2 regions of the Rhizobium sp. RSm-3 genome follow, and region 2 is predicted to be linked to the other one. Evidence: riboswitches for the same ligand, from Rfam matches in the RefSeq annotation. Region 2 holds a riboswitch; the other holds the start of a gene.
What was found. Region 2 has a riboswitch for cobalamin ahead of BBJ66_RS25475 (CbtB domain-containing protein). Riboswitches for the same ligand answer to the same signal wherever they lie in the genome.
Positions count from the first base shown of each region.

Region 1: another riboswitch for cobalamin. It lies ahead of nrdH (glutaredoxin-like protein NrdH); the one in region 2 lies ahead of BBJ66_RS25475 (CbtB domain-containing protein).

Region 1 is NZ_MAWZ01000031.1:2,862-18,469, forward strand. It holds gene queE (7-carboxy-7-deazaguanine synthase QueE) at 1-16, shown strand, start outside; gene BBJ66_RS22415 (adenylate/guanylate cyclase domain-containing protein) at 19-1,242, opposite strand; gene nrdF (class 1b ribonucleoside-diphosphate reductase subunit beta) at 1,348-2,322, opposite strand; gene nrdE (class 1b ribonucleoside-diphosphate reductase subunit alpha) at 2,523-4,727, opposite strand; gene nrdI (class Ib ribonucleoside-diphosphate reductase assembly flavoprotein NrdI) at 4,706-5,122, opposite strand; gene nrdH (glutaredoxin-like protein NrdH) at 5,136-5,357, opposite strand; cobalamin riboswitch at 5,620-5,845, opposite strand; gene BBJ66_RS22440 (heavy metal translocating P-type ATPase) at 6,046-8,292, opposite strand; gene BBJ66_RS22445 (MerR family transcriptional regulator) at 8,365-8,787, shown strand; gene BBJ66_RS22450 (TIGR03862 family flavoprotein) at 8,855-10,063, shown strand; gene msrB (peptide-methionine (R)-S-oxide reductase MsrB) at 10,109-10,594, opposite strand; gene BBJ66_RS22460 (helix-turn-helix domain-containing protein) at 10,795-11,754, shown strand; gene adh (aldehyde dehydrogenase) at 11,920-13,428, shown strand; gene BBJ66_RS22470 (DUF779 domain-containing protein) at 13,524-13,916, shown strand; gene BBJ66_RS22475 (DJ-1/PfpI family protein) at 14,102-14,698, shown strand; gene BBJ66_RS22480 (ribbon-helix-helix domain-containing protein) at 14,722-15,072, shown strand; gene BBJ66_RS22485 (SDR family NAD(P)-dependent oxidoreductase) at 15,247-15,608, shown strand, end outside.
Region 2 is NZ_MAWZ01000046.1:19,162-34,769, forward strand. It holds gene BBJ66_RS25425 (adenine deaminase) at 1-1,243, shown strand, start outside; gene BBJ66_RS25430 (M20 aminoacylase family protein) at 1,310-2,479, opposite strand; gene BBJ66_RS25435 (tripartite tricarboxylate transporter permease) at 2,586-4,091, opposite strand; gene BBJ66_RS25440 (tripartite tricarboxylate transporter TctB family protein) at 4,101-4,562, opposite strand; gene BBJ66_RS25445 (tripartite tricarboxylate transporter substrate-binding protein) at 4,775-5,758, opposite strand; gene BBJ66_RS25450 (sigma-54-dependent transcriptional regulator) at 5,974-7,308, opposite strand; gene BBJ66_RS25455 (sensor histidine kinase) at 7,305-9,101, opposite strand; gene BBJ66_RS25460 (sulfite oxidase-like oxidoreductase) at 9,286-9,948, shown strand; gene BBJ66_RS25465 (hypothetical protein) at 9,933-10,565, opposite strand; gene BBJ66_RS25470 (CbtA family protein) at 10,616-11,362, opposite strand; gene BBJ66_RS25475 (CbtB domain-containing protein) at 11,376-11,585, opposite strand; adenosylcobalamin (AdoCbl) riboswitch at 11,599-11,741, opposite strand; gene BBJ66_RS25480 (histidine phosphatase family protein) at 11,819-12,373, shown strand; gene BBJ66_RS25485 (putative bifunctional diguanylate cyclase/phosphodiesterase) at 12,885-14,456, shown strand; gene BBJ66_RS25490 (acetate/propionate family kinase) at 14,693-15,608, shown strand, end outside.

The sequences.
Region 1 (15,608 bases), on a different contig from region 2:
CAAACGCGGCGTCTGAGCCTACCCCTCCGGGAAAGCGAAGACATCGACAGGCTCGCCGAGCCCGCGCAGCGGGAAGGTGCCAAGGCTGTCCATGTCTTTCGCGCAGCCCGCCATTTCGACGAAGGCCCGCGACAGGAGCACCGGACGCTTGACCTCCTTGGTCAGGCTTTCCAGCCGCGAGGCGACATTGACCGCCGGGCCGATGACGGTGAAATCCAGCCGCCGGCGCGAGCCGATATTGCCGTACATGACGTCGCCGACATGCACGCCGACGCCGTAGCGCAGCGGATCGCGCCCCATGCGCACATGCTCCTCGTTCAATTCAGTCATCGACGCCTGCCCCTCACGGATCGCCTGCAGCAGATCGAGGCAGGCCGTGTCCTTGCTCAGCGGGAAGATCGCCAGCAATCCGTCGCCCATGAACTTCAGGATTTCGCCGCCGTAGCGTTCGATCGGATCCGACATCGCGTCGAAATAATCGTTGAGCAGATGGATGACATCGTCGCGCGGCCAGAGATCGGAGATCGCCGTAAAATCGCGCAGGTCGCAGATCATGATTGCCGCTCCGACAGTGGCGCCGCTGCCGCGCGTCGTCACACCCGACAGGATCTGCTCGCTCGCATGCGGCCCGACATAGGTCTGCAGCAACGTGCGCGCCATGATGTTTTTCAGCCGGATTTCGCTGACAAGCGTTAGCGCTGGCAGGAGATCGCGCAGGAAATCGACATGTTCGCGCTCGAAGCCGCCCGGCCGGCTGGTGGAAAATGTCACGACATGCCGCTTGCCGAGGGTGTGCTCGAGCGGCCAGGCAATATATTCGGTCAAGCCGTCGTCATGCAGGTCCTGATAGAATGAATCCAAGTCGTCGACGGCTGCGCCTTCCAGCTGCCTGCGCACCTCCTCCGCACCCTGATGGATCGCGTTGACCGGACTGGTCAGGAACTCCGGCGTGTTTTCGACGCCATAGGCGAATGTATCGATCTTCGCCTCCGCCAGTCCCTCCTTCCAAAGAATGCGGGCACCGACCCATTGCGGGTGGTTCACCCTGAAATGCAGCGTCGCCCGCGCCACCGGCACGCCGGCCGCCAGCAGCTTCCCACACATGTCCACCAGGATATTGTCGATGAAACGCTCGCCCCGCGTCTCGTTCACCAGCCAGTCGAGAATCCGTCTCCGGCGAATCGGCCAGACGCCTTCGTCCGCCTCGACTGAGGTCCCGACCTTGTTCAAAAAAGACGACATCTAAAACTCCCGCTACGCCACTTCACTGGCAAGTGCCGAACTCAATTTTCCCGCTGAATGTGGTCGATGGGAAAGCAAATGATAAGGGGAGGTATCGATTAAACCTCAGAAATCCCAATCCTCGTCCTCGGTCGCCACGGCCTTGCCGATGACATAGGACGAGCCGGAGCCGGAGAAGAAGTCATGGTTCTCGTCGGCATTCGGCGAAAGCGCCGATAGGATCGCCGGATTGACCTTGCAGGCCTCGGCCGGGAAAAGCGCCTCGTAGCCGAGGTTCATCAGCGCCTTGTTGGCGTTGTAATGCAGGAATTTCTTGACGTCCTCGGTCAGCCCGACGCCGTCATAGAGCGCCTCGGTATATCTGGCCTCGTTGTCGTAGAGTTCGAGCAGCAGGTCGAAGGCGAAATCCTTGATCTCCTGCCGCCTCTCCTCGGAAAGCCGCTCCAGCCCGCGTTGGAACTTGAAGCCGATATAATAGCCGTGCACCGCCTCGTCGCGGATGATCAGCCGGATCATGTCGGCCGTGTTGGTCAGCTTTGCCCGGCTTGACCAGTACATCGGCAGATAGAAGCCGGAATAGAACAGGAAGCTTTCGAGGAAGACGCTGGCAACCTTCTTCTTCAAGGGATCGCCGGAACCATACTGCTCCATGATCAGCACCGATTTGCGCTGCAGGAACTCGTTTTCTTCAGACCAGCGATAGGCATCGTCGACGTCGGGCGTCGAGCACAGCGTCGAGAAGATCGAGGAATAGGAGCGCGCATGCACCGCCTCCATGAAGGAGATGTTGGAAAGCACAGCCTCCTCATGCGGCGTTGCCGCATCCTGCATCAGCCTGATGGAGCCGACGCCATTCTGGATCGTATCGAGCAGCGTCAGCCCGGTGAAGACGCGGATGGTCAACTGCTGCTCGGCCGGCGTCAGCGTCGCCCAGGAAGGAATGTCGTTGGACAGCGGCACTTTCTCAGGCAGCCAGAAATTGCCGGTCAGCCGGTTCCAGACTTCGAGATCCTTATCGTCCTCGATGCGGCTCCAGTTGATGGCGCGCACGCGGGAGACGGGTTTCAATTGCATGTTCATTAGGTGGTCCCTTTTGAGGAATATGTGCGATTTGCCCCTCATCCGCCTGCCGGCACGTTCTCCCCGCGCGCGGGGCGAAGGGGGTATGCCGCAAGCCCCCCGTTCCCCACAAGCCTCTCGCAGGGCACGTCCCCTCCCCCCGTCAAAACGGGGAGAGGGTTAGGGTGAGGGGCATCTTGCTGATCCGGAGCGAATTCAAATCACAGCGTACAAGACACGCAGCCCTGCACCTCGGTGCCGGACAGCGCCATCTGGCGAAGGCGGATGTAGTAGATCGTCTTGATGCCCTTCCTCCAGGCGTAAATCTGCGCCTTGTTGATATCGCGCGTCGTTGCCGTGTCGCGGAAGAACAGGGTCAGCGACAGGCCCTGATCGACATGCTGGGTCGCCGCCGCATAGGTATCGATGATTTTCTCCGCCCCGATCTCGTAAGCGTCCTGATAATAATCGAGATTGTCGTTGGTCATGAACGGCGCCGGATAGTAGACGCGGCCGATCTTGCCTTCCTTGCGGATCTCGATCTTCGAGACGATCGGATGGATCGAGGAGGTCGAGTGGTTGATGTAGGAGATCGACCCCGTCGGCGGCACCGCCTGCAGGTTCTGGTTATAAAGGCCGGAGGTCATGACGGCCTTCTTCAACGCCGCCCAATCATCCTGTGTCGGAATATGGATTCCTGATTTGTCGAACAGCGCCTGCACCTTGCCGGTCGCCGGCTTCCATTCCTTTTCGGTATATTTGTCGAAATAGTCACCGGAGGCATATTTCGATTTTTCGAAGCCCTTGAAGCTTTGGCCCCGCTCGACCGCCAGCAGGTTCGAGGCGCGGATCGCGTGATAGGTCACCGTATAGAAATAGATATTGGTGAAATCGACGCCTTCCTCGGAGCCGTAGAAGATGCGTTCGCGGGCGAGATAGCCGTGCAGGTTCATCTGGCCGAGGCCGATCGCATGGCTGTCGTCATTGCCCTTCTCGATCGACGGAACCGAGGCGATGTGGCTCATGTCGGAGACCGCCGTCAGTGCCCGGATCGAAGTCTCGATCGTCCTGCCGAAATCGTTGGAATCCATGGCCGCGGCGATATTCAGCGAGCCGAGATTGCAGGAAATATCCTTGCCGAGATGCTTGTAGGAGAGGTCGTCATTGTAGTCGCTCGCCTCGCTCACCTGCAAGATCTCCGAGCAGAGATTGCTCATGGAGATGCGACCCGCAACCGGGTTTGCCCGGTTCACCGTGTCTTCGAACATGATGTAGGGATAGCCGCTCTCGAACTGGATTTCGGCAAGCACCTGGAAGAATTCACGCGCTTTGATCTTCTTCTTCGAGATGCGGGCGTCCGCCACCATCTCCCGGTACTTTTCCGTCACCGAAATCTCGGTGAAGGGCACACCGTAGACGCGCTCGACGTCATAGGGCGAGAACAGATACATGTCCTCATTGTTTTTCGCGAGTTCGAAGGTGATGTCGGGCACGACGACGCCGAGCGACAGCGTCTTGATGCGGATCTTCTCGTCGGCATTTTCGCGCTTGGTGTCGAGGAAGCGCATGATGTCGGGGTGATGGGCATTGAGATAGACGGCGCCCGCCCCCTGGCGGGCACCGAGCTGGTTGGCATAGGAGAAACTGTCTTCGAGCAGTTTCATGACGGGGATGATGCCCGACGACTGGTTCTCGATCTGCTTGATCGGCGCACCGGCCTCGCGGATGTTGGTGAGAGACAGCGCGACGCCACCGCCACGTTTCGACAATTGCAGCGCCGAATTGATCGACCGGCCGATCGATTCCATATTGTCCTCGACCCGCAGCAGGAAGCAGGAGACGAGTTCGCCGCGCTGTTGCTTGCCGGCATTGAGGAAGGTCGGCGTCGCCGGCTGAAAACGGCCGGAAATGATCTCGTCGACCATGTCGCGGGCAAGGGCCTCGTCGCCGCGCGCCAGGGTCAGCGCCACCATGCAGATGCGGTCCTCGTAGCGCTCGAGATAGCGCTTCCCGTCGAAGGTCTTCAGCGTATAGCTGGTGTAATATTTGAAGGCGCCGAGGAAGGTCGGGAAACGGAATTTCCTGGCATAGGCCTGATCGAACAGGTCGCGGACGAAATTGAACGAATATTGATCGAGAACCTCCTGCTCGTAATAGCCCTCGGTGACGAGGTAATCGAGCTTTTCCCGGAGATTGTGAAAGAACACGGTGTTCTGGTTCACATGCTGCAGGAAATACTGCTTCGCCGCCATGCGGTCCTTGTCGAGCTGGATCCTGCCCTCGTCGTCATAGAGGTTCAGCATCGCGTTCAGCGCGTGATAGTCGAGCGTCTCCGCCGCTTTCAAAGGGCGTTCGCCGGCGGGATGAGCAAAAGTGTTATGCGGTTTTGCGCCCGCATCCCGCGTCAGAGTTGTTCCCGTGTCCAAAACCGTTCCAATCCGCGTTTGACGTTGGCGACATCCTCCTCCGTGCCGATGAGCTCGAACCTGTAGAGGTAAGGCACCTGGCATTTCTGCGAGATCACGTCGCCGGCGAGCCCATATGTCTCGCCGAAATTGCTGTTGCCCGCGGCAATCACGCCCCGGATGCGTCCTCGATTCTCCGCATCGTTCAAGAAACGGATCACCTGCTTGGGAACGGCCCCCTTTACGATCCCTGGGCCGCCGGCGCCGCTATAGGTCGGCACGACAAGCACGAAAGGTTCGCGGATATGGAACGCCTCTGCGCCGCTTGAGGGAATGCGCGCCGCGCGCATCCCGAGCTTGGCGACGAAGCGATGGGTATTCTCGGATCGGCTGGAATAATAGACGATCAGGCCCATCGCCTTTCCTCGGTCAGGAGAGCGCGCTGATCATATCCGGACGGAACCCCGCCCAATGCTGCTCGCCGGCAACGACGACGGGAACCTGCATATAGCCCATGCCGCGCACACGATCGAGCGCCTCGGCGTCCTCGGAGATATCGACGACGTCGTAATCGACGCCCAGGCGGTCGAGGGCGCGATAGGTGGCGGTGCATTGGACGCAGGCGGGTTTGCTGTAGACGGTAACGCTCATCATGTTCCTCGTGATGTCAAAGAATTCAGGACGCAATACTGGGATCGGTCGCCTTGCGACGTCCGGGGCAACGTTTGATGGTGATCTGGCAAAGTCGGCGGTTTAAACGCCCGAGAGGATCCCTTTCGGGATTTGCGCGGGCGGCGGCCTTGATGTTCTGGACATAACTTCAACCCCGAAGTGCTCATGCGGACGTTCGGGGCAGCGCAACAGGCGCGGATCATTCCGCTGTCATGCACGCGACCTTCCGGACACCCCGCCCGTGGACATCTCGTTCAAGGCAGGTCTCCTGGCTTGCGGGTCGAAGCACCCTGCCCCAGCCTTCCCAAGGCATCATGCCTCAGTGACCTGAAATCGGACAGTTGCTCGCCGCTCACAGTTGCGGGGGCAGCTCCGGCCTTGTTGCGCCGTCATGGCGAAACGCACCGTATTCCCGTCTTAGCCTGCGATCCTGACGAATCGAAGGAACCTTGAACACTAGATATAGTATGCCAATCCAAAATCGTGTCAACGGATGGTTTTCGCCTTGCGTTACGACAGGTTTGAAATCGCTGCGTTCCTGTGAAAAACATGGATAACGAAGGCTTAAAGAAAACAGGCTGTGGAGAAGGGCCGGATGAAGAGGACCGACCCGTAGCCGGCCCTCAGATTTTGTTTCCTGGTCAGGCCCGAATCGTCCCCCGAATCGTCACTGTCCCTTTATCCGAAGCAGCCTAAGTGCATTGATCGTCACCAGCACGGTGGCGCCGGTATCGGCGAGGATCGCCGGCCAGAGCCCGGTGATCCCTAGGATCGTCGTCACCAGGAACACCGCCTTCAGCCCGAGCGCGATGGTGATATTCTCTAGGATGTTGCGCATCGTGCGTTTGGACAGTTCGATCATCCGGGCCACGTCGCCGACGCGCCCGTGCAGCACGGCGGCATCCGCCGTTTCCAGCGCCACATCGGTGCCGCCGCCCATGGCGATGCCGATATCGGCGGCGGCCAATGCCGGAGCGTCGTTGATACCGTCCCCGACCTTGGCGACGATGAAACCCTGGCGCTTCAATTCGCTGACGACCCGCTGCTTGTCCTCGGGCATCATCTCGCCGCGCCAGTCGATGCCGAGCATGCCGGCAACGGCTGCCGCCGTCCGCTTGTTGTCGCCCGTCAGCATCATCGCCTTGACGCCGGCCGATTTAAGCGTGGCAAGCCCGGCCTGCGCATCCTCGCGCGGCTCGTCGCGCATGGCGATCAGGCCGGCTGCAACACCATTGACGAGCAGCACCGATACGCTCTTGCCCTCATCGTTCAGAACAGTAATGCGTGCATCCTTTTCGCCGTCGAGCGCTCCGCGCTCGCGGGCAGCGGACGGCGACAGCAAATCGAGAGTCTCGCCGCCGACTTTACCGCTGACCCCCTTGCCCGGCAGCGCTTCCAGTTCGAAAGCCGGCGGCACGGGGACGCCGCCAGCCTTGGCGCGTTTGAGGATCGCCAGCGCCAAGGGGTGGCTGGAGCCCTGCTCCAGCACTGCCGCGCGCGACAAGATCTGCGCCTCACTCAATCCGAAGGAAACGATATCAGTCACTTGAGGCTTGCCTTCCGTCAGCGTGCCTGTCTTATCGAAGGCGACCATCGTCACCTTGCCGAGCGTTTCCAACACCGCGCCGCCCTTCATCAGCAGTCCGCGCCGGGCGCCTGCTGAAAGCGAGGCGGCGATCGCCGCCGGCGTCGAGATGACAAGCGCGCAGGGGCAGCCGATCAGCAGGATGGCAAGGCCCTTGTAGATCCATTCGTCCCACGCCCCAGCGAGGAATAGCGGCGGAACGACCGCGACCAATGCTGCGACCACCACGACGCCGGGCGTGTAATAACGCGAGAAGCGGTCGATGAAGCGTTCCGTCGGCGCCTTCGATTCCTGCGCCTCCTCCACCAGCTTGACGACTCGGGCGATGGTATTGTCGGCAGCCGCCGCCGTGACGCGAACCCGGAGCACCGCATCGCCATTCACCGTTCCGGCAAAGACGACGGCATCGACGCCCTTGCGCACCGGCGTGCTCTCGCCGGTCACCGGCGCCTCGTCGATCGCGCTCTCGCCCGAGACGATGATGCCATCAGCCGAGATGCGATCGCCCGGACGCACCATGATGATCGCGCCGACGGCGAGGCTTTCCGCCGGCACCTCCCGCGTCTGGCCATTGTCTTCCAGCAGCGCGTTCTTCGGCACCAAGGCCGTCAGCGACTGGATGCTTTCGCGCGCCTTGCCGGCCGCGACACCCTCCAGCAGCTCGCCGACGAGGAACAGGAACACGACAGTGGCCGCCTCCTCCCCCGCATTGATGATGACGGCGCCGACGGCGGCGATCGTCATCAGCATTTCGATCGAAAACGGCGTGCCTGAGAACGCCGCCATGACAGCGCGCCGCGCGATCGGCACCAGACCGATGAGCATGGCGACGATGAAGGCATAGGACCCGATCGCAGGTATGAGATGGCCCACGGCATAGGCGGCAATCAGCGCCGCACCCGAGAGGATGGTCAGCCGGCCCTTCCTGCTCTGCCACCAGGGACCGGTCATCGGCCCATGATCGTGGCCATGCAGGCCTTCGATTTCCTTCTCGCCATGATCATGGTCATGGCCGGCATGATCATGGCCATCATGATCGTGATCGTGGTCGCCATGGTCGTGGTGGCGATGATCGTGCGCGCCGTGGTCCTGCGCCGGCGCCGCGCTTCCGGCAAAGGGCCATACCGAATAACCGAGCCCCGTCACTCTCTTCTCGATCGCCTTGAGGTCGCTGCTGCCGTCATGCCGGACGGTCATCGTGCCCGCCATCACCGAGACGGAAACATCGGCGACCCCTGCCACGCGCCTGACCGCCGTATCGATCTTGCTCGCGCAGGCAGCGCAATCCATGCCGCCGACCCGGTATCGTGTCTCGCTCGTCTCAACCATGATCCGCTTCCTTGTCAAACAGAAGCATCCCTCCTACATCCTCTAGCGACTAGAGGTGCAAGAGGAAAAATCATGAAAAAGATCACGATCGGTGAAGCGGCGCGCCGGAGCGGGGTCAAAGTGCCGACGGTGCGCTATTACGAGAGCATCGGCCTGCTCGCGGCACCGAGCCGCAGCGAAGGCAACCAGCGCTCCTTCGAACCCGCCGATATTAGCCGCCTCGCCTTCATCCGCCATGCCCGCGAACTCGGCTTCGAGATCGAGGCGATCCGCACGCTGCTGACGCTGCAGGATGATCCGCACCAATCCTGCGCCTCCGCCGATGCCATCGCCAAGGCTCGTCTCGTCGAAGTCGAGCAGCGCATCCGCAGTCTGATGGCTTTGAAGGCCGAGTTGGAAACCATGGTGGAAGGCTGCGGCCACGGCCGCGTCGACCAATGCCGCGTCATCGAGGTGCTCGCCGACCACGGCCAATGCACGCATGCGCATCACTGATCCCGCCCTTGCAGGCAAGGCGTAGCCGCGCCAAAACGGCATCAGAAAGAATCGGGCAAAGACATCCATGAGTCAGAAGCGAATTGCCATCATCGGCGGCGGCCCGGCGGGCCTGGCGGCCGCCGAACTGCTTTCGCTCTCCGGCCATGCGGTGACGGTTTACGACGCCATGCCGACTTTCGCCCGCAAATTTCTGCTGGCCGGCAAATCGGGTCTGAACATCACCCATTCCGAGGATTATGCCCGTTTCGCCACGCGCTTCGGCGCCGCCTCTGCCCGGCTACGGCCGGCTCTCGATGCCTTTACCCCTAGCGATATCAGGGATTGGGCGGCAGGGCTCGGGACAGAGACCTTCGTCGGTTCGTCCGGCCGGGTTTTCCCTGATGTGATGAAAGCCTCTCCCTTGCTGCGCGCCTGGCTCAGAAGATTGGAGGCGCAGGGCACCACGCTCCGCACCCGCCACCGCTGGGTTGGATTTGCCGATCAGGGCTATGTTTTCGAAACGCCGGAAGGGCGCAGCATCGTCCATTGCGACGCCGCCCTGCTGGCGCTCGGCGGCGCAAGCTGGCCGCGTCTCGGCTCCGATGCAAGCTGGCTGCCCTGGTTACTGGAGAAGGGTGTCGAGATCGACGCCTTCCAGCCAGCCAATTGCGGCTTCGTCGTCGGCTGGCGCGAAAGCTTTCGCGAACGTTTCGCCGGCGAGCCGGTGAAATCGGTCACCGCCACCTCCGAAGCCGGCACCTTTCCCGGCGAATTCGTCATCACCGCAAACGGCATTGAGGGCAGCCTGGTGTATGCCCATGCGACGAGCCTCCGCGACCAGTTGCAGAACCGCGGCAACGCTGCCCTGACGCTCGACCTCGCCCCGGGCCGCACGGTCGAAAGACTGACCCGCGACCTTACACGGCAGGATGCCAAATCGAGCTTCTCGAACCGCCTGCGCAAGGGCGCCGGCCTCGACGGCGTCAAGGCGGCGTTGCTGCGGGAACTCGCTCCCGAGCGCGACCGAACCGAGCCCGGACGCCTCGCCGGCGTGATCAAGGCCCTGCCGGTCCCGCTTCTCGATACGAGGCCGATTGCCGAGGCGATCTCCTCGGCCGGCGGCATCCGCTGGAGCGGCATCGACGACGGCTTCATGTTGAAGGCACTGCCGGGCACCTTCGTTGCCGGCGAGATGCTCGACTGGGAAGCGCCGACCGGCGGCTACCTCCTCACCGCCTGCCTTGCGACCGGCCGCGCCGCGGCGCGCGGCATCGAGGCCTGGCTGGACCGATAGGCACCGGCGCTCGCAGACTGAACAGCAAACAAGAACTTCCCTCGATCAGGCCGAGGCTGCACGAAACGTCATGACAAGGCCATTCATGCAGTAGCGAAGCCCAGTCGGCTTCGGGCCATCATCGAAGACATGTCCGAGATGGCCGCCACAGCGGCTACAATGGACCGCCGTGCGCGCCATCCCGAAACTGGTGTCGTTTGTGGTGCCGACGGCATGGGCGAGTGGTGCCCAAAAGCTCGGCCAGCCGGTGCCGCTGTCGAATTTCGTTGCCGAGGAAAAGAGCTTTTGGTCGCAGCCGACGCAAGCGAAAGTGCCTTTCCGCTCCTCATGCAGCAGGGCGCTGGAGAAGGGTTTTTCCGTCCCAGCCTCACGTAGGATGACAAACTGGTCCGGCGTCAGCAGCTTATGCCATTCCTCATCGGTGTGGGTCACGGCAAACGTTTCGCCGGCGATCGCCTTGCCGACCAGGCCAGCGCGAACGGCAAGCGCCCCGAAAACGGTCGTCATCAGCAACAATCGTCTGTTCAGCATGATCAGGATCTCCCCATCTGGCAAAGCCTTGTTCTGTAGCAAAATACGGGCGGGAGAAGTCTTTGTTACATCCTCACCGCTCAAACACCGAAATGTGATGCCGCCCCCTTTCGCCGCACGCTGACGGCCGCCACGTGCCGCCTGATTGCAAACCCGCGGCTTTTCCATCAGACTGTGCTGAAGTTCCGTGGGAGGAGCAGATGCACGAACAGTCAGCGCATGCAGAGCATGTCTATACCTCTGCCCAGCGCGATTCCGCCGCGGCCAGCTCTCCGGTGGTCGCCTCCTGGCGGCGATGCATGACAATGCACCAGCTCGCCCCCGAGGATGAACGGGCGCCGCTGCGCCTGACCGATGAGGAATTCCGGCGTGCCCGCGAACAGTCCGGGCAGTTGATCGCCAGCGCGACTGAGGAACTCGATCGCCTCTTTACCGCCGTCGGCAAGGCCGGCTGCTGCCTGCTTCTGACTGACAAGAATGGTATTGCGCTGGAGCGGCGGGGAGCAGCCGGCGACGACAAGGAATTCCGCGAACTCGGCCTCTGGACCGGCTCCGTCTGGACCGAGGCAAGCATCGGCACCAACGGCATCGGCACCGCGCTTGCCGATGAACGCGCCGTCGCCATCTTCCGCGACCAGCATTTCTTCTGCGCCAATACCAGTCTCAGCTGCACGACGGCGCCGATCCGCGATCACCGTGGCCGGCTGGCCGCCGCCCTCGACATCTCCACCTGCCGCGAAGACGTCAACGAAATGACCCTGGCGATCTTGACGCAGACCGTGCGCGATGCGGCGATGCGCATCGAACTCAACCTCTTCCGTTCGGCCTTTCCCAGCGCCCGCTTCCTGATGGTTCCGGCCGGCGCCAACTCGGCCGCTGCCCTGCTGGCCGTCGACCGGCATGACCTCGTGCTCGGGGCGACGCGCGCCGCCCGCATCGCGCTGCAGCTGGACGACAAGCGAATCGCCGCCGGTATTCCGGCCGCCGATGCTCTCCGCGAAGCGAGCGTCTCGCAGCAGGAAGAGATGGTCGAGGCGGAGAAGGCAGCCTTGCTGCGTGCGCTGTCGCGCGCCGGCGGCAATGTCTCCCAGGCGGCGATCGCGCTTGGCATCAGCCGCGCCACCCTGCACCGGAAGATGAAGAAGCTCGACCTCCACTGATCGGCTCGAAGGTTACGCCGTTGCGGCAATCGGGCGCCGATCCTGTCGCAACTCTGCGACACTGTGCACTGCGGTATCGAAGACCCACCCTGTTCTCTTCGCCGAAACACGCACATTTTCCTCCCACTGGTTCGCTTGGAACCTGGATCATCACGGGAGGATGACATGCTTCATCAGAAAATCGTCGAGTCGCCGTTCAAGCTGAAATACGGCAACTATATCGGCGGCGAATGGCGCGAGCCGGTCGAAGGCAAATACTTCGAAAACCTGACGCCCGTCACCGGCGGCAAGCTCTGCGACATCCCCCGCTCCGATGAAAAGGACATCAATCTCGCGCTCGACGCCGCCCACGCGGCCAAGGAAAAATGGGGCCGCACTTCCGCTGCCGAGCGCTCCAATATCCTCATGAAGATCGCCCAGCGGATGGAGGACAAGCTGGAATTGCTGGCCCAGGCCGAGACCTGGGACAATGGCAAGCCGATCCGCGAGACGATGGCGGCCGACATTCCGCTGGCGATCGACCATTTCCGCTACTTCGCCTCCTGCATCCGCGCCCAGGAAGGTTCGATCGGCGAGATCGATCACGATACGATCGCCTATCACTTCCACGAGCCGCTCGGCGTCGTCGGCCAGATCATTCCCTGGAACTTCCCGATCCTAATGGCCACGTGGAAACTGGCTCCGGCGCTTGCGGCCGGCAACTGCGTCGTCTTGAAGCCTGCCGAGCAGACCCCAGCATCGATCCTGCTGTGGGCCGAACTGGTCGGCGATCTGCTGCCGCCAGGCGTGCTCAACATCGTCAACGGTTTCGGCATCGAGGCCGGCAAGCCGCTGGCGACCAGCCCCCGCATCGCCAAGATCGCCTTTACCGGCGAGACGACGACTGGCCGGCTGATCATGCAATATGCCAGCCAGAACCTCATTCCGGTGACGCTGGAACTCGGCGGCAAATCACCCAACATCTTCTTCGCCGATGTGATGGCCGAGGACGACGACTTCCTCGACAAGGCACTCGAAGGTTTTGCAATGTTTGCCCTCAATCAGGGCGAAGTCTGCACCTGCCCGAGCCGCGCCCTCGTCCAGGAATCGATCTATGACCGCTTCATGGAAAAGGCGGTCAAACGCGTCGAGGCGATCAAGCAGGGCAATCCGCTCGACAGCGCGACGATGATCGGTGCTCAGGCCTCGACGGAGCAGTTGGAAAAGATCCTCGCCTATCTCGACATCGGCAAGCAGGAAGGCGCCGAGGTTCTGACCGGCGGCGCGCGCAACGATCTCGGCGGCGATCTGGCGAACGGCTTTTACGTCAAGCCGACGATCTTCAAGGGTCACAACAAGATGCGGGTGTTCCAGGAGGAGATCTTCGGACCTGTGGTCTCGGTCACGACCTTCAAGACCGAAAAGGAAGCGCTCGAAATCGCCAACGACACGCTTTACGGCCTCGGCGCCGGTGTCTGGAGCCGCGACGCCAATCGCTGCTACCGTTTCGGCCGCGAGATCCAGGCCGGCCGCGTCTGGACCAATTGCTACCACGCCTACCCCGCCCATGCCGCCTTCGGCGGCTACAAACAGTCCGGCATCGGCCGCGAAACCCACAAGATGATGCTCGACCATTACCAGCAGACCAAGAACATGCTGGTGAGCTACAGCCCGAAGGCGCTTGGCTTCTTCTGAGAAACTCGCGTGGTGGGAGGGGGAAAAGCCCCTCCCCTTGTGGGGAGGGGTTGGGGAGGGGACTTTCTTCCTCCCGAAACTTTGGAGGAAGACCGATGGAAACGACCGTCAACGGCGAACCGCGTGTTCTCGCAACCGACGCGGCCCTTGACCTGATTACTGAGATCAAGCGCGATCATCCCGATATCCTCTTCCACCAGTCCGGCGGCTGCTGCGACGGCTCCTCGCCGATGTGTTATCCCGCAAATGAATTCATGACCGGCGACAGCGACGTCAAACTTGGCGAGATCGGCGGCGTGCCGGTCTATATCAGCGCCAGCCAGTTCGAGGCGTGGAAACATACGCAGCTCATCATCGACGTCGTGCCCGGCCGCGGCGGCATGTTCTCGCTCGATAACGGCCGCGAGAAACGCTTCCTCACCCGCTCCCGCCTCTTCGGCGGCGGCGAGGCCTGCGCCGTCCCTGATGTGACCGTCAAGGCGGTCTAATGCATGTCATCAGGAAGCGTGCAGCGGTTCCGGGCGACATGCATGAAAACAAACGACTAAAGCGCGCCGCATGAACCAAATTTGATGCGACGCGCTTTAGGGAATTTCCGCTGTAGTATTCCCATAATACCTTCTGCGCGCAGCTCTTTGTTAATCTCCGGCGGTTGGTTTCAAAGGAGGATACGATGCCAGCTTCAAAAATCCTGATGATCACGGGTGATTTCACCGAAGATTACGAAACCATGGTGCCGTTCCAGACGCTGCTTGCCTGCGGCTACACGGTCGACGCCGTCTGCCCCGGAAAGAAGGCAGGCGAGACCGTCGCCACCGCCATTCATGATTTCGAAGGCGACCAGACCTATTCCGAAAAACGCGGTCATAATTTCGCACTGAACGCCACTTTCGATAGCGTGCGGCCCGAAGACTACGACGCCCTCGTCATCCCCGGCGGCCGCGCGCCGGAATATCTGCGCCTCAATGCAGACGTCATCAAAGCGGTCCGGCACTTCTTCGATGCCGGAAAACCCGTAGCCGCCATCTGCCATGGCGCGCAACTGCTCGCTGCCGCCGGCGTTTTGAAGGGCCGCACCTGCTCGGCCTATCCCGCCTGCCGGCCGGAAGTCGAACTTGCCGGCGGCACCTATGCCGATATCTCAATCACCGATGCGGTCGCGGACGGCAATTTGGTAACGGCGCCGGCCTGGCCGGCGCATCCGTCGTGGCTGCGCCAGTTCATGGCCGTGCTCGATGCGGCAGCGCTGCTCGAAACCAACGCCGCCTGAGGAGGCGGCACCGGGAGGATGACATGTGCGAATTGTTCATCAAGGCGGATGCGCGGCTCTGGGAAAGCACCACCCGGTCGCTACGCATCGACGGCATGGTGACCAGCGTCAGGCTGGAGAACTTCTTCTGGTCGAAGCTCGAGGAAGTCGCCCGGCGCGACGGCATGAATGTCGTCCAGCTGATCACCCGGCTGCATCATGAATCGATCGATGCCGGCCATGATCTTGGAAACTTCACCTCCTTCCTGCGCGTCTGCTGCGCCCGCTATCTCGACCTGCAGCTCACCGGCGACATCCCGGCCGATATCACCCGCCCGATTTCCGGCCTTGACGCCCCGGAAATTCTCGGTCGCGAAAGGACCAAATATCACTGACGGCCGACCCGACGAGACCGTTGAGCAACGGCGACGGAGCTGCCTGCGGCTAGCTCCGAGGGCAGTACTGCAGGATGTCTGACCTTGTCGCGGATTCGTGGGCTTGCCTTGCGGCGCAGCCTGTATCAACAATGCGCGCCATCAAGGACCGGCACCGGCAGGAGATCGATTGCCATGAACGACCAGAAAGCCGTGATCGTTACGGGAGCCGGCGGCAACCTCGGCAGCGCCGTTGTCCGTGAACTCGCCGCCGGCGGTGCGAAACTCGTCTGCATGAACCGTTCGAGCCAGGAACTGGAAGCCTTGGCCGGCGATCTTCCCGCCTCCACCGAGTTTCTGTCGATTGCCGGAACGGATCTCACCGATTATGCCTCCTGCGCCGCCGCCGTCGCGCGGGCCGTCAAGCGCTTCGGCGGCGTCAGTGCCCTGGTCAATACGGTCGGCGGCTTCCAGATGGGGCCGGTGGGGCCGGATGCGCCTGCGCAATGGGAGACGATGATGACCGCCAACGCCCGCACGGCGCTGACGATCAGCGC
Region 2 (15,608 bases):
CGGCGTCGCCGAAGTCATGAACATGCGCGGCGTCATCGACGGCGATCCGCGCATGAGCGCTATCGTCAATGCCGGCCTTGCCTCCGGTAAGCTCGTCTGCGGTCATGCCCGCGGCCTTGAAGGCGCCGATCTCAACGCCTTCATGGCGGCGGGCGTCACCTCCGACCACGAACTCACCTCCGGCACCGACCTCGCCGCCAAGCTTGCCGCCGGCCTGACGATCGAGCTGCGCGGCTCGCACGACCATCTGCTGCAGGAATTCGTTGAGGTGCTGAACGGTCTCGGCCACCTGCCTCCAACCGTGACGCTCTGCACCGACGACGTCTTTCCCGATGAACTCTATCAAACCGGCGGCCTCGACGATGTCATCCGCCGGCTGGTGCGCTACGGCATGAAGCCGGAATGGGCGCTCCGGGCCGCGACCTTCAACGCCGCTGCGCGGCTGAAGCGCTCCGATCTCGGTCTTATCGCCGCTGGCCGCCGCGCCGACATCGTGCTCTTCGAGGACCTTGAGCAATTCCGGGCGCGGCTGGTCATATCGGGCGGACGCATCGCCGCCCGCAACGGCGGCATGCAGGGTGACATTAAGCAGCTCGATACTGCGCCGCTTGAAAATTCGGTGAAGCTCCCGCAATTCGCCGAGGATGATTTCCGCATCCCGTCGAGAGGCGAGCGCGTTCGCGTCGCCACCATCGACCGCCCGCGCTTCACGCAATGGGGCGAGGCGGAGACGGAGGTTAGGGACGGCTTCGTCGTGCCGCCGGCCGGCAGCGCCATGATCGCCGTCGCCCATCGCCACGGCAAGGCCGACGGGACCCCGCGCATCGGCTTCCTCACCGGCTGGAGTGAATGGCGCGGCGCCTTCTGCACCACCGTCTCGCATGACAGCCACAACCTCACCGTCTTCGGCGGCAATGCGCGTGACATGGCGCTCGCCGCCAACGCCGTCATAACAGCCGGCGGCGGCATGGCGGTCGCCAAGGACGGAAAGATCGAGGCGATCTTGCCGCTGCCGCTCTCCGGCCTGGTGACCGGCGCATCGCTGAAGGAAACCGCTTCGGCTTTCGCCGGCATCCGCAAAGCCATGGAAAAAATCGTCGACTGGAAACCGCCTTATCGCGTCTTCAAGGCCTGCTTCGGCGCAACGCTTGCCTGCAATGCCGGCCCGCACCAGACGGACCGGGGGATTGCCGATGTAGTGACGGGAAAGGTGCTGGAAAGCCCGGTGCTGGAGGTTTTGTAAGTTTGGACGCACAGACCGTACTTGCCGTGCAGCCCCCTCATCCGCCCTGCGGGCCAAAGGCTCTAGCTAAACCTTCAACTCCCGCTCCACCAACGCCACCCAATAAGCCGCACCATATCCAAGCGCCTCGTCGTTGAAATCATAAGCCGTATTGTGATGCAGTGCCCCATCCACTGCCGGCCCGTTGCCGAGCCAGACATAACAGCCCGGGGCATTCTGCGCGAAGAAGGCGAAGTCATCTCCTGCTGTCGACGGCGGAAAACTCGTCCGCACCTTCCCACCGAAAACCACGTCGGCGGCGACGAGCGCCCGGGCGGTAGCGTCCGCATCATTGACGACAGGCGGAATCCGCCGTTCGAAATGGTAGTCGACGGATATGCCGTACATGGCAGCCGTTCCGCTGGCCAACCGACCGATCTCGCTCTCCAGCTGATCGCGCACATCGGGCGAATAGGCCCGCGCCGTCCCGCCGATCTCCACTATATCGGGAATGACGTTCAAGGCCTTGGAATCACCCGCCTGCAGGAAACAGGCACTGACGACGGCCGGTTGCAGCGGATCGACCACCCGTCCGACGATCGTCTGCAGCGACGACAGGAAGGTGCCGGCGGCCGTGATCGGATCGCGGCCAAGATGCGGTTTTGCGCCATGGGTGCCGATGCCGCGAAAAGTGATGCGCCAGCTGTCGGAGGAAGCAAGCTGCGGCCCTTCGACCACGGCAATCTCGTCGACCGCAAGCCCCGGCATATTGTGCAGGCCATAAACGGCATCGCAGGGGAAGAGTTGGAAGAGGCCCTCCTCCACCATGCGCTTCGCGCCGCCGCGGCCCTCTTCAGCCGGCTGGAAGACGAAATGCACCGTGCCGGAGAAACCGCGCGTCGCCGCCAGATGCCGCGCGGCACCCAGCAGCATCGCCGTATGGCCGTCATGGCCGCAGGCATGCATCTTTCCCGGCACAGTCGATTTATAGGGGCGCTCCGCCATTTCAGGCATGGCGAGCGCATCCATATCTGCCCTGAGACCGATCCGGCGGGTGCCATTGCCGAGCTGCAGCGTGCCGACCACGCCGGTGCCGCCGAGGCCGCGGTGCACCGTGATGCCGGCCTCCTCGAGAAATCTCGCGACGATGCCGGCAGTGCGCTCTTCCTCGAAACCAAGTTCGGGATGGGCATGCAGATCGCGGCGCAAGGATGTGAGAAACGGCAGATCGTCCTTGATCCGGGCGGGGATGCTCATCGGACAATGCTCCTGGGGCCTGGATATCCTGTCAAGCGAAACGGGCGCCAACCGGCGCCCGCGTCAGATCATCCTTTGTTCATCAAACAGGTCGCAAGTTCAACCATCAAGCCTCCTCGACGAACACCTCTTCGCGCTTCTTCTTCACGCTCGGCAGGAAGACGACAATGAGCACGGCAAGCGCGATCGCCAGAAGCGTGGCGCTGATCGGGCGTGTGACGAAGGTCGTCGGATCCCCGCGCGACAGGATCATCGCCCGCCGCAGGTTCTCCTCGAGCAGCGGCCCGAGCACGAAGCCGAGCAGAAGGGGCGCCGGCTCGCAGCGAAGCTTTGCCAGCACGTAGCCGATGAACCCGAAGAAGGCGACGGCATAGAGGTCGTAGACGTTGGCGTTGACGCTGTAGACCCCGATCGAGCAGAAGGCCATGATGACCGGGAAGAGCACGTAATAGGGCACCGTCAAGAGCTTCACCCAGAGCCCGATCAGCGGCAGGTTGAGGATGACGAGCATCAGGTTGCCGATCCACATCGAGGCGATGATGCCCCAGAACAGCGCCGGCTGCTCGGTGGCGACATTCGGTCCCGGCACGATCCCCTGGATGATCATCGCGCCGATCATCAGCGCCATGACGGGATTGGCCGGAATGCCGAGCGTCAGCAGCGGAATGAACGAGGTCTGCGCCCCGGCATTGTTGGCCGATTCCGGGCCCGCCACACCGGCGACGGCACCCTTGCCGAATTCCTCCGGCGTCTTCGACATGCGCTTCTCCACCGTATAGGAGGCGAAGGAAGCGAGGATCGCGCCGCCGCCGGGCAGAATGCCGAGCGCCGAACCGATCGCCGTGCCGCGAAAGATCGGCGCGATCATCTCCTTGAATTCCTGGCGCGAGGGCAAGAGGCCGGAGACCTTGGCCATCAGCACCGTGCGGGTCGACTCGCCCTCGAGGTTGCGCAGGATCTCCGCCACGCCGAAGACACCGACGGCGAGCGCCACGAAATTCAGCCCATCGGCATATTCCCGAATGCCGAGTGTGAAGCGCGGCGTGCCGGTGTAGATATCGGTTCCGACCAGACCGAGCAGCAGCCCGAGCGCCACCATCGCTAAGGCCTTGACGACGGAGCCGTGCGCCAAAGCGATCGACGAGACGAGGCCGACGATCATCAGCGAGAAATATTCCGCCGAGCCGAATTGCAGCGCGATGGCGGTGAGCGGCGGCGCGAAAATCGCAACGAGGAAGGTCGAAACCGTTCCGGCGAAGAACGAACCGAGGGCGGCGATCGCAAGCGCTGCCCCCGCCCTGCCCTTGCGCGCCATCTGGTAACCGTCGATTGCGGTGACGGCGGAGGAGGATTCGCCCGGCATGTTGATGAGGATCGCCGTCGTCGAACCACCGTATTGCGCGCCGTAATAGATGCCGGCCAGCATGATCAGCGAAGAGACCGGTTCGAGCTGGAAGGTGATCGGCAAAAGCATGGCGATCGTCGCCGTGGCGCCGATGCCGGGCAGCACGCCGATCAGCGTGCCGAGCAGCACGCCGATCAGGCAGAAGAGCAGGTTTTCCGGTGTGCCGGCCGTCGCAAAACCGAGCGCGAGATTGCTGAAAAGATCCATCATCGACTCCTAGAACCGGACCCAGGGGCCGAAGCGCTCGAACGGCAGGCCGAGCCCATAGCTGAAGACCGCCACCGAAAAGACTGTCAGCAGCAGCGAAAGAATGATCGCGAAGAACACGTTCATCTTTTGCGATGCGAAGCAGGCGATGAACGCGGTGAAGAACAGCGCCGGCGCAAATCCGAGGCCGCGTACCGTCAGCCCGAAGAAGACGGGCGCCGGCAGGATGAAGAACATGCCGCGCCAGGCGAAGAGACCGATCGGCTCCCCCTCGACGCGCAGCGCCTGGATGAAGATGATCGCGCCGAGCAGCACGAGCACGCCGGCCAGCACCAGCGGAAAATAACCCGGCCCCATGCGCACCGCCGTGCCGAGGTCGAGCCCCAGCGACTGGATGGCGAAGAAAGCGCCGGTCGCGACGAAAAGCCCGCCGCAGATCGCATTGGTGGTATCGAAACTGATGGATTTCATGGTGTCTCCTGGAGTTGGAGATGGTTCACGTGATGCCGTTGCTGCGGCGATTGCCCCTCATCCGCCTGCCGGCACCTTCTCCCCGCAAGCGGGGAGAAGGGGATATGCCGCTGGCCTCTCATCCATGCCGCTGTTGCGCGGGGCAAGTCCCTCTCCCCGCGCGCGGGTTAGGGTGAGGGGCTCATCCGGCATGTCCTGGACGAGGACAAGTCTCAGTCGGCATATTCGCCGGCAGCCTCGATCACCGGCTTCCAGCGGGCGATCTCGCCTTCGAGCTTGGCCTTCAGCGCAGCCGGCGTCGCATCGGCGTCGGAGGAAGGCGCTGTGCCGAGTTCGGCGAAGCGGGCGCCGACATTCGGGTCCTTCAGTGCGACCTGCAGCGACTTCGACAGGCGTTCGTTGATCGCGGCCGGCGTGCCCTTCGGCGTGTAGATGCCGTGCCAGATCCCGACTTCGAAGCCCGGCAGGCCGGCTTCGACTGCCGTCGGAATGTCCTTCATCACGTCGAGGCGCTTCGGCGAAGTCACCGCATAGGCCTTGATCGTGCCACCCTGGATCTGCTTGGTCGTGTTGGTCGTTTGGTCGCACATGACGTCGACCTGGCCGCCGAGCAGGTCGGTCATGGCAGGGCCGGTGCCCTTGTAGGGAACGGTGGTCAGCGGCGTCTGGATGGCGCTCATGAACATCATGCCGCAGAGATGCGAAGCCGCACCGATGCCGGCATTGGCGACCGTCACCTTGTCCTTGTTGGCCTTGATATAGTCGATCAGCCCCTTGAGGTCGGCCGGCTCCATGTCCTTGCGTGCGACGATCGTCATCGGCACCTCGGTGACGAGGCCGACATAATCGAAGGCGCCGAGCGTGTCATAGGCGAGCTTGCGGTAGAGCGTGGCGCTGGTCGCCATGCCGATATGGTGCAGCAGGATCGTGTAACCGTCGGGATCGGCGCTCGCCACGCGGCCGGCGCCGAGCGTACCGCCGGCGCCGCCGACATTTTCGACGACGATCTGCTGACCGAGATCCTTCGACATGGATTCGGCGACGAGGCGCGCGACTGTGTCTGTCGGGCCGCCGGCCGCAAAGGGCACGACCATGGTGATGGTGCGTTCGGGATAGGTCTGCGCCGAAGCGACGCCGGCGAGAAGAGAGACTGCGGCAGCCGCGGTCAGGCCGAGCATGGCCTTCAGAATTTTCATCGTTTCCTCCCTGATGAAACAAGCAAGCCCGCCGACACATCCTCCGCGCCGGGCATGACCTATTTGCCGCCGGGAAAAACCGGCCCGCAATCATTACAGCCACTTTCGAGACACGATTTTGCGACAGTGCGATGCAGCATGGGTCGATTTGGAAACAAACGGCTTGTGCGATGGGTGGATTTCCACCCACCGCGAACATGGGGCGGCGCCGAGAATTAGCCTTCGGTGGTCAGCATCCGCTTGTCGAGGCCGTATTTCTGCATCTTTTCGTAGAGGGTCTTCCGGGAGATGCCGAGTGTCTCATAGACCGGCTTGAGGCTGCCGCCATGCGCCACCAGCGCACTGGCAATGACGCCCCGTTCGAATTCGGCGACGCGCTCCGCAAGCCCGGTTGCCTCCCCGGCCTGTGGGCCGCCATCGTCGAGTCCGAGAACCAGACGGTCGGCGGCATTCCTCAATTCACGCACATTGCCCGGCCAGTCACGCTGGGCGACATCGGAGATCACGTCGGGCGGCACGGTCACCTCATCGCGGCCATAGCGGGCGGCCGCTTCCCGCACCAACTGCAGAAAAAGCAGCGGAACATCCGCCCGGCGCTGCGACAGCGACGGCACATGCAGCGTCGCAACGTTCAGCCGGTAGAACAGGTCGGCGCGGAAGCGTCCCGCCGCCACCTCCGCCTCCAGGTCCACCTTGCTCGTAGCGATAAAGCGCACGTCAAGCGCCACCGTCTCATTCGATCCCAACCGGGAAATCATCCGCTCCTGCAGCACCCGCAGGAACTTCGCCTGCAGGTCGAAGGGCATGGAGCCGATTTCGTCGAGCAGGATGGTGCCGCCGCGCCCATGCTCGAACTTTCCGTAGCGCGGTCTCACCGCGCCGGGAAAGGCGCCCACCTCATGGCCGAAGAGCTCGCTTTCGATCAGGTTGGCCGGCAGCGCCGCGCAATTGATCGCAATGAACGGCCGGCTCGCCCGGGCGCTGATATCGTGCAGCGCGCGGGCCACCACCTCCTTGCCGGCGCCGGTTTCCCCGACAATCAGCGTATCGGCATCGCTCGCCCCGATCGCCCGGATGCGGTAGCGCAGATCCACCATCACCTGCGTGCGTCCCGGCAGCCGCGCCTCGATATCGTCGCGCTTGCCGGCGACCGCCTTCAGCAGCCGGTTTTCGAGCACGAGGCCGCGCCGCTCCATCGCCCGGCGAATGACGCCGGCAAGCATCTCCGGCGTGAACGGCTTCTCGATGAAATCATAAGCGCCTTCGCGCATCGCCTTCACCGCAAGCTGAACGTCGCCGTGGCCGGTGACGAGAATGACCGGCACTTCAGGGTCGAGTTCGCGGATTTTCTGCATCAGCGTCATTCCGTCCATGCCGGGCATGCGGATATCGCTGACGACGACACCGGGAAAACTGTAGCCGATCAATTCCAGCACATGATCGCCGTTCGAAAAAGTCTCGACGCTGAAGCCGGAAAGCTCCAGCGCCTGCGCCGTCGAGCGGCGCAACTCCTCCTCGTCGTCGACCAGCAGAATCTTCGCATCGTTCATTCCGCGGCCTCCGGCATCAGCCCTGCCGCCGATTGCAGTTCGATACGGAACACCGCGCCCCCTTCCGGATGATTGACCGCGGAAAGGCTGCCGCCGAAATCCTTGATGATATTGTAGGAGATCGACAGTCCGAGACCGAGCCCCTTGCCGACGCCCTTCGTCGTGAAGAAGGGATCGAAGATACGCTCGGCGATCGCCGCAGGCACGCCTGGCCCATGGTCCCGCACCGTCAGCACCACCTTGCCGGCCTCCTCGAAGGCCGAAACCTCGATACGTCTGTCATCAAGCCCTTCCGCGGCATCGGCCGCGTTGGAAATCACATTCACCAGCACCTGCTGCAGGCGCACCGAACCGGCACGCACCACCGGCGGCCGGGTGCCCAGATCAAGCCGGAGCTCGGCATCGGCCGCCTTCAGCCGCCAGGCGATGATCTCGAGCGTGTCATGCATCGCCTCGTCGAGAGACACCGAGCCGAGTTTCTCGTTCGGTTTGCGGGCGAAGTTGCGCAGATGCCGGCTGATCGCGGCCATGCGGTCGATCAGCCCGCCGATACGCCTTATATTGTCCCGCGCCTCCTCGGTCCGGCCGCGATCGATGAGAACGGAGGCGCTGTCCGTATAGGTCTTGGCGGCGGCGAGCGGCTGGTTGAACTCGTGCGAAAGCGCAGCCGACATCTGCCCGAGGCCGGCGAGCTTCCCGGCCTGGATAAGATCGGCCTGTGTCTGACGGAGCTGTTGCTCGGTCAGACGCCGTTCCGATATCTCCTCCTCGATGCGGCTGTTGACGCGGGCAAGATCGGCCGTGCGCTCCTCGACGCGCTGCTCCAGTTCGTTGCGAGCCTCCGTCTGCAGTTGCATGCGTTCGGCAAGCCGCGCCCGCCGCTGGCGCAGAACCGCGACCGCAAGCCCGGCAATGCAAAGGATAAGAAAGACAGCCGCAAGCGCCGTGCGCGCCTGGGCGCGGATGGAACTCGTTTCCATCAGCACGTTCACCGTCCAGTCCTCGGCCGGCATGTAGTGCGAGAGAACCAGATATTCGCTCGATCCGCGCTCGCCGGCGAGCGTCATCAACTCGTGCGGCTCGAAGCGCTGGCGTGTGACCGGCAGCGCCGTCAGTCTGGCATTGGCATAACGCCGCGAGGCTTCCGTGCGTGCGATGCGATCGGCCGTCAGCGGCAGGATCGCGCCGTAGAGCCATTCCGGGCTGCCGGACATGAAGATGATGCCCTCAGGATCGGAGACGAAAATCTTGTATTCGCCGCCGCCCCAGGAGGATTCGATCATGTCGATATCGACCTTGAAGACGATGACGCCGCGAATATCCGTGCCGGTCCGGATCGGCGCGGCGAAATAATAGCCGCGCTTCAGCGAGGTGGTGCCTAGCGCATAGAACCGCGCCTGCCGGCCTTCGATCGCGTCTTGGAAATAGGGCCGGTAGCTGAAATTCTGCCCGACGAAGCTTCCAGGTCCGTCGTAATTGCTGGCCGCGATCGTCTCTCCATCCGGCTTGACCACATAAATGTCGGAGGATTTCAGCAGCCCGTTAATCTGCTTGAGATAGAGATTGGCCGCATCGCGCAGTGCCGCATTTTCAGGGGCGCTCACCAGTTCCTTGATGTCGTCATGATCGGCGATCAGCGCCGGCAGCGCCTCGTAGCGGTTGAGGTGACCGCTGAGCGCCGAGACGGCAAGGCGCAGCGCTGTCCCCGCCTGCGCCGAGGCCTCTCCCATATAGGCGCGTGTCGCAATCGCGCTTCCATAGGTGAAGAAGGCGAAGATGATCAACGGCACCACCAGGAACGCCGCTATCGCACGATATCTCGACAGATCCGGCTCCTCCCCTTTCCGCCTCCACTCCCCAGCGAGGCATACCCGACGGCTCAAGTTTAATGACGCCGACACGGATTTCCAAGGGCCCGCCGAAACTTGACACCCGGAGACGCGAATGCCCTATTGCGGTATCGTAGGGAACCCCATCATGAGCAACGACAAGACGCCCGCCGACAGCAAGCTCACCAGCTCCAAGCGTCGCTGGGCGGCAGAGGGCAAGTTTCTGACCGGCCGCATCAGCCGCCCCGAAGCCGAGCGCCTGCCGCCCGGCCAGCATCTCGTCAAAAACTGGCCGGTGCTCGATCTCGGCCAGCAGCCCGTCATCTCCACCGATAGCTGGCGTCTTGAAGTGCGCGGCCTCGTCGAAACGACGCTCACACTCAACTGGGCCGACTTCCAGGCGATCGAGCAGAGTACCAAGGTCAGCGATATCCACTGCGTGACCACCTGGTCGCGCTACGATAACAAATGGCGGGGTGTTTCCACGCGCGATCTGCTCGATCTCGCCATGCCGAAGCCGGACGCCGGTTATATCATGCTGACGAGTTATGACGGCTATACGACCAACCTTCCACTTGCCGATTTCGCCGCCGAGGACGCGATCCTTGTGACATCATGGGAAGGCCTGCCGCTGACGCCGGATCACGGCGGCCCGATGCGCCTCGTCGTGCCGCATCTTTATTTCTGGAAAAGCGCCAAATGGCTGCGCCGCATCGAACTGATGTCGGGTGACGAGGCCGGCTTCTGGGAAAAGAACGGCTACCATATGTATGGCGATCCGTGGCGCGAGCAGCGCTATTCCGACGATTGAGCCTTCGGCCGCAGAAAGCGACCCAGCGCAAACACCACAAGGGCGAACAGAGCGGCGAACCCCGTCAGCGACGCCATGCTGGCGGCATGAAACGGCACTTTACTCCAGCGTGGCTTGACGACATCGGCGGTGTTGAAGGCCTCGCCGCTGAACCGGCAGGTGATGAGCGCCAGGCTGCGCCGCACCATGTCGTCATCGACCGCGGAAATGATTTCACCAGCCGCAACGGCCTCCCGCGGCATCTCACGCATCGAAAGCAATACCGCCTTGGTCGCCGCAAGATAGGCATGGGCGCATTCGTTGAACGGGCTCTGCTCGTCGCTCACGCTGCCCGGCATCCGTCCCCAGAGACAATAGGAATACTGGATTTCGGCGTAGTTCAGAACGCGCCGGAATGGCTCGTTCGTATCGACTGCACGGGACGCCAGACCGATAATTCGGCCGCGATAGTCCGAAATCACCGCCATCTCGCCATGCGAAATTTCTGGGATCTCGAGACCGGCATGGCTGGCGCCGCCGCTGCGGCTATGAGCAAGGGCGTTTTCAACAGGCATGCAAAAGAAAGCGGCGGCGGCAAAGGCCGTCGACAGGAGCGATATGGTGCTGCAGCTTTTCATCGTTGCCCGAAAATCTAAAGGCGCCGGCAAAACGGCGCCCCTCGATGTGTTCAGTGGAAGGCCTTTACCTGCCGGACCGGTTGCCCGCCCTTCACGGCAAGCCGCTTTTCCGCCAGCGCTCCGAAGCCAAGACCGAGCGTTGCCCAGAGGATCGCATGCATGGCGAGCGTTGTCGTGCGGAAACGCCAAAGCACCATCGCCGAGAAGTTCTCCGGCACTTCGTTGATCGGCGGCAGCAGATAAAGCACGAGGCCGATAAAGACGAGATAGGCGATGCCGGCGATGATGGCGCCGTTCCAGAGGCCGAAACGCTCGGAAAGACGGCGCGACAGCGCCACCGCGGCGATCAGGGCGGCGAGGGAGACGACGATCATCAGGAAGAACAGCTCGGTCCTGACGCCGATTGTATCGGCATTGCCGACCGCCGGCGGGTTGGCCGGATATTTGATAGCGGGAACGAGAACGATCGCCACGAAGGCGAAAATGGCGATGACCGCCGAGGTGCCGCGCGCCGAAAGGCTGCCGACGCGGCCGTGCACGAAAGCGAAGGCGAGCGCGAAAAGCCCGCCGACGGCAATGCTATGGGCCATGACGCCGGTGAAAAGGCCCGGACCGGCCTGCATGGCGCGGCTGACGATTTCAGGTTCGGCGGCTTCGCCGGTCGCCTGGGCGCTCGCCTCCTCGAAGGCGATCGCCGAATCGACCAGCGGCTCGCCGAAAGTATGGGCGAAGGCGAAGACGAGGAAGCCAGCAATCAGGCCCGCGAGCATGCCGCGTAGCAGGAGGTTTCCAACCATGTCGGGAACTCCCCTAGTGGCAGGGGAAGCCGAGGAGGTGGCGGGCGTCATGCACGAATTCATGCACGTACATGCCGTTGAACAGCGCCATCGCGCCTTCCTCGGTGCCGACGAAATAGATGGCGATGAGCATCAGCAGGCCGCCGAAGATCGCCCATGGCAGGATCTCTGCTACGGGGATCGGCGCCGGTGCCGCAACAGGCGCAAAAGTGGTGTCAGACATGTATTCCTCCGGGAATGACGCGTTCAGTCGAAAGAGTGCTTATGCGGCAGGGTCTGACTTCCAGCGCGAAGAACCTTCGACACGCTGGTCACAGCGGCGCGACCGTGCCGGATTTACACCGGCTTCCAAACCCGCAACAGCACGGTTATATCTGCAGGCCGAAGAGCCTGTCAACGAAACTTCATGAAGCGGCGACGGGCTGTTCCCACCGCTATCCGGAGATCGGAACGACCGTGAATACGCGCCTTACCTGGATCTGCCACGGCGCGACGGCGGCGAGCCGCAAGGCCCTGTTCCCGCTCGACGAACCGCTGGAAGACAAGGCCGCAGAAGACGCGGCCAGGATGGCCGCCCTGCCCCGTGCCGATCGTATTGTCACCAGCCCGGCTTTGCGCGCCCGCCAGACTGCCGACGCGCTCGGCCTTCAAGCCCGGACGGACCCTGTCCTTGGCGACTGCGATCATGGCCGCTGGGCCGGCAAGTCGATCGCGGCGATAGAGGCCGAGGAGCCGGAGGACCTCATGGCCTGGATGAGCGATCCGGAAGCGGTCCCGCACGGGGGCGAGAGCCTTGTTGATCTTGGCATACGCGTCGCCGGCTGGATGGACAATGAATCCGCCCTCGGCGGCCATGTGATCGCCATCAGCCACGCCGCCGTCATCCGGGCAGCGGTTGCCCATGTGCTTCGGGCGCCGCCATCCTCTTTCTGGCTCGTCGACATCGAGCCGCTTGGTATCGTTCGCATGACCAGCAACGGACGGCGCTGGTCGCTGCGTTTTCAGCATTAATGCATGTCGCCCGGAAGTGTGCCGCGGTTCCGGGATAACGACATGCATAAAACAAAAACCTAAGGCGCGTCGCATGAATCCCGTTTAATGCGACGCGCATTAGCGATCCCTCATCTTATCCAGCTTTACACAAGCAAATTGCGTCATCTCTGTTGAACCCGGCTTCACCGGGACTACTTCCTTGTCCCAAGGAGATGGAAGACATGACATATGATTGGAGTGGCGAGCGTACGCGGCGCCTGCGCCTGATGCGTTTCGCCACAATCACACTTCTGATCGGTCTCGTCGTCAGCGTCCCGCTGCTGATCGTCACCGCCTGAAGCACGAGAAAGGGCGAGCATGCGACAGCACGCTCGCCTTCGTGCTTTCCCGTCCCCGCTTCACGAGAAGCGCGTCCGTCTCTCGACGGTGCAGCAACAGGCTGCGGCCTCCAATAATTCGCCTTCTGGTTTCAACGAACATTTCAGACTTTCGTGATAGTTCGGCATAGGGTGGAGATGGAGAAGGCCACATGCCGGTGTTTTTCCAGAGCAGGGCCGGAAGGCAATGCGTGTCGATCGTCGGGCTTGGGATAACTCTCTGGCTCCTCGGCGCGCTGTTGCAGCTCGACGACAGCCTTGTCTATTTCATGACCGGTTTCGGCGAATATGGCGCCGACAAACTCGTTCTGGCGCTCGGCATCGCCGGCGCCATGAGCTTCATCTATTCGGTGCTGCGCATCGCCGACCTGCGCAAGGAAACGGAACTGCGCGCCGCCGCCCAGGCGAAGGCCGATTGGACGGCCACCCACGACCATCTAACCAAGCTGCCGAACCGCTACGCCTTCGAACGCAAGATCCTCTCATGGCCGATCAAGGACGACGAGGACCAAATCGAGGAATGGGATCGCAACGTCACGCTCTTCTCCGTCGATCTCGACGGCTTCAAGAAAGTCAACGATCTCGTCGGCCACAAGGGCGGCGACATTCTGCTGATCGAGGTTGCCAGGCGAATCTGCGCGCTCGGCAACGCCGATTGCGTTTACCGCTTCGGCGGCGACGAATTCATCATCGTCGCCTTTGCCCTGACGGCACCGCGCGAGGAGCGTTTTGCCAGACTGCTAATCCAGGCTGTCACCCGGCCGATCCATATCGACGGTTTTGCCGTCGAAGTCGGCGCCAGCGTCGGCTACGACCGCTGGACCGAAGGAGCCGAACCGCTGGAAGATGCCGCGCATCGTGCCGACCTCGCCATGTACGAGGCAAAATCACGCGGCCCCAACCATTATTTCGCTTTCGAACCGGCCATGCAGGACAAAGTCACGGAACGCGCTGCGCTAGAAACCAGGCTGCGCGCCGCAATCGCCAACAAGGCGATCAAACCCTTCTATCAGCCGCTGATCGACCTGAAGACCGGTCAGCTCTGCGGCTTCGAGGCCTTGGCGCGCTGGATCGGCGAAGACGGTGTCAATATTCCGCCGCCTGTTTTCATCGATATCGCCGAGGAAAACGGGATGATCACCGCCTTGTTCGAGGATCTTCTCGCCCAGGCCTGCAGCGACGCACTCACCTGGCCTGAGCATGTAATGCTGTCCTTCAACGTCTCGCCGGTGCAGATGGAAGACAGGCTGCTGACGTCGCGCATTCTCAAGGTCCTTTCGGCAAGCCGGCTGCCGCCGCAGCGCCTGGAGGTGGAGATCACCGAAAACGCGCTGATCCAGGATCCCGCCGTCGCCGCCGTCATCCTTGATGAACTCCACGCGGCCGGCATCCAGATCGCGCTTGACGATTTCGGCACGGGTTATTCGAGCCTGGCACAGCTCGCCCGCTATCGTTTCGACAAGATCAAGATCGACAAAAGCTTCGTCGCCACCTATCGCGGCGACGAACGCCAGGAAAAGATCATCCGCGCCATGCTCGGACTCGGCAGGAGCCTCAACATCAAGACGACCGCGGAGGGCGTCGAGGAGCACGGCCAGCTCGCCTTCCTGCTGCAGCTCGGCTGCGACATCGGCCAGGGCTATCTTTTCGGCAAGGCGATGCCCGCCGCCGAGGCGGGCATCTTCATCAGCGATCGCAATGCCAGCCTGGCCTCAACGGCCTGACGATACAGCTTAAAAAGCCGGCGTCGATGATGAAGAGCAGGAATGCAATCGAAGCCGCCAGCGCCAATTGCACCTCCCAGCCCCGGGACATCGATGAAAGCTGTACTCGATCCCAGCCGAAGATGACGATAGGCTGCGCATCGGCAAAGCACGTGAACGGCGGATAAACGCCTTTCCGTCCGCAGCCCCCGCACTAAGTTCGGCCAAAATACCGACTGTGCGGAGTCTCTGAAGACATGTCATCGACCGATCTGCTCCTGACCTTCAACGCCGGCTCCTCCACGATCAAGATCGGTATCTTCGCGATGGATGGCGATAGGGCGCGGCGCCTCGGCAAAGGTGTTATCGATTTCCGTGCCGAACCGCTCTCGCTCGGCCTGATCAAGGGATCGCTGACATTCGACATGCCGTTGAAGGCCGAGGTGACGGAAGACCTGCACGACATCATCGATGAGACCTTCGCGCGTCTCGGCGATCATTTCGACATGGCCGCCACCCGCGCCGCCGGCCACCGCGTCGTCCATGGCGGCGACCGTTTCACCAGGGCGATCGCCCTCGACGACGCCGCAATCGATGCCGTCGATGCACTGACGCCGCTGGCACCCCTGCATCAACCGCAGGCGCTGCGCTTCATCCGTGCGCTCAGGCATCTGAAGCCGCATCTTGCCCAGACGGCCTCCTTCGACACGGCCTTCCATGCCACGCAGGACGATCTCGTTCGCCGCTTCGCCATCCCCCGTGCGCTGCACGACGAGGGCATCAAGCGTTATGGTTTCCATGGCCTGTCCTATAAATTCATCGCCGGCGAATTAACCCGCAAGGCGCCGGATGCGGCAAAGGCGGTGGTCGCCCATCTCGGCAGCGGCGCCAGCCTCTGCGCGCTGGATCATGGCGTCAGCCGCGATTGCAGCATGGGCTTTTCGACGCTCGATGGCATCCCGATGGCGACGCGCCCGGGCGCACTCGATCTCGGCGTCATTCTGCATCTGGCCGGTCAGCGGAACCAATCCTTCGAAGAAATCGAAGACCTGCTCTATCACCGCTCCGGCCTGCTCGGCGTTTCCGGCATCAGCGCCGATACCCGCGATCTGTTGAGGGATGGCCGGCCGGAGGCGCGCCAGGCGATCGACCTCTTCATGCTGCGTATCGCCG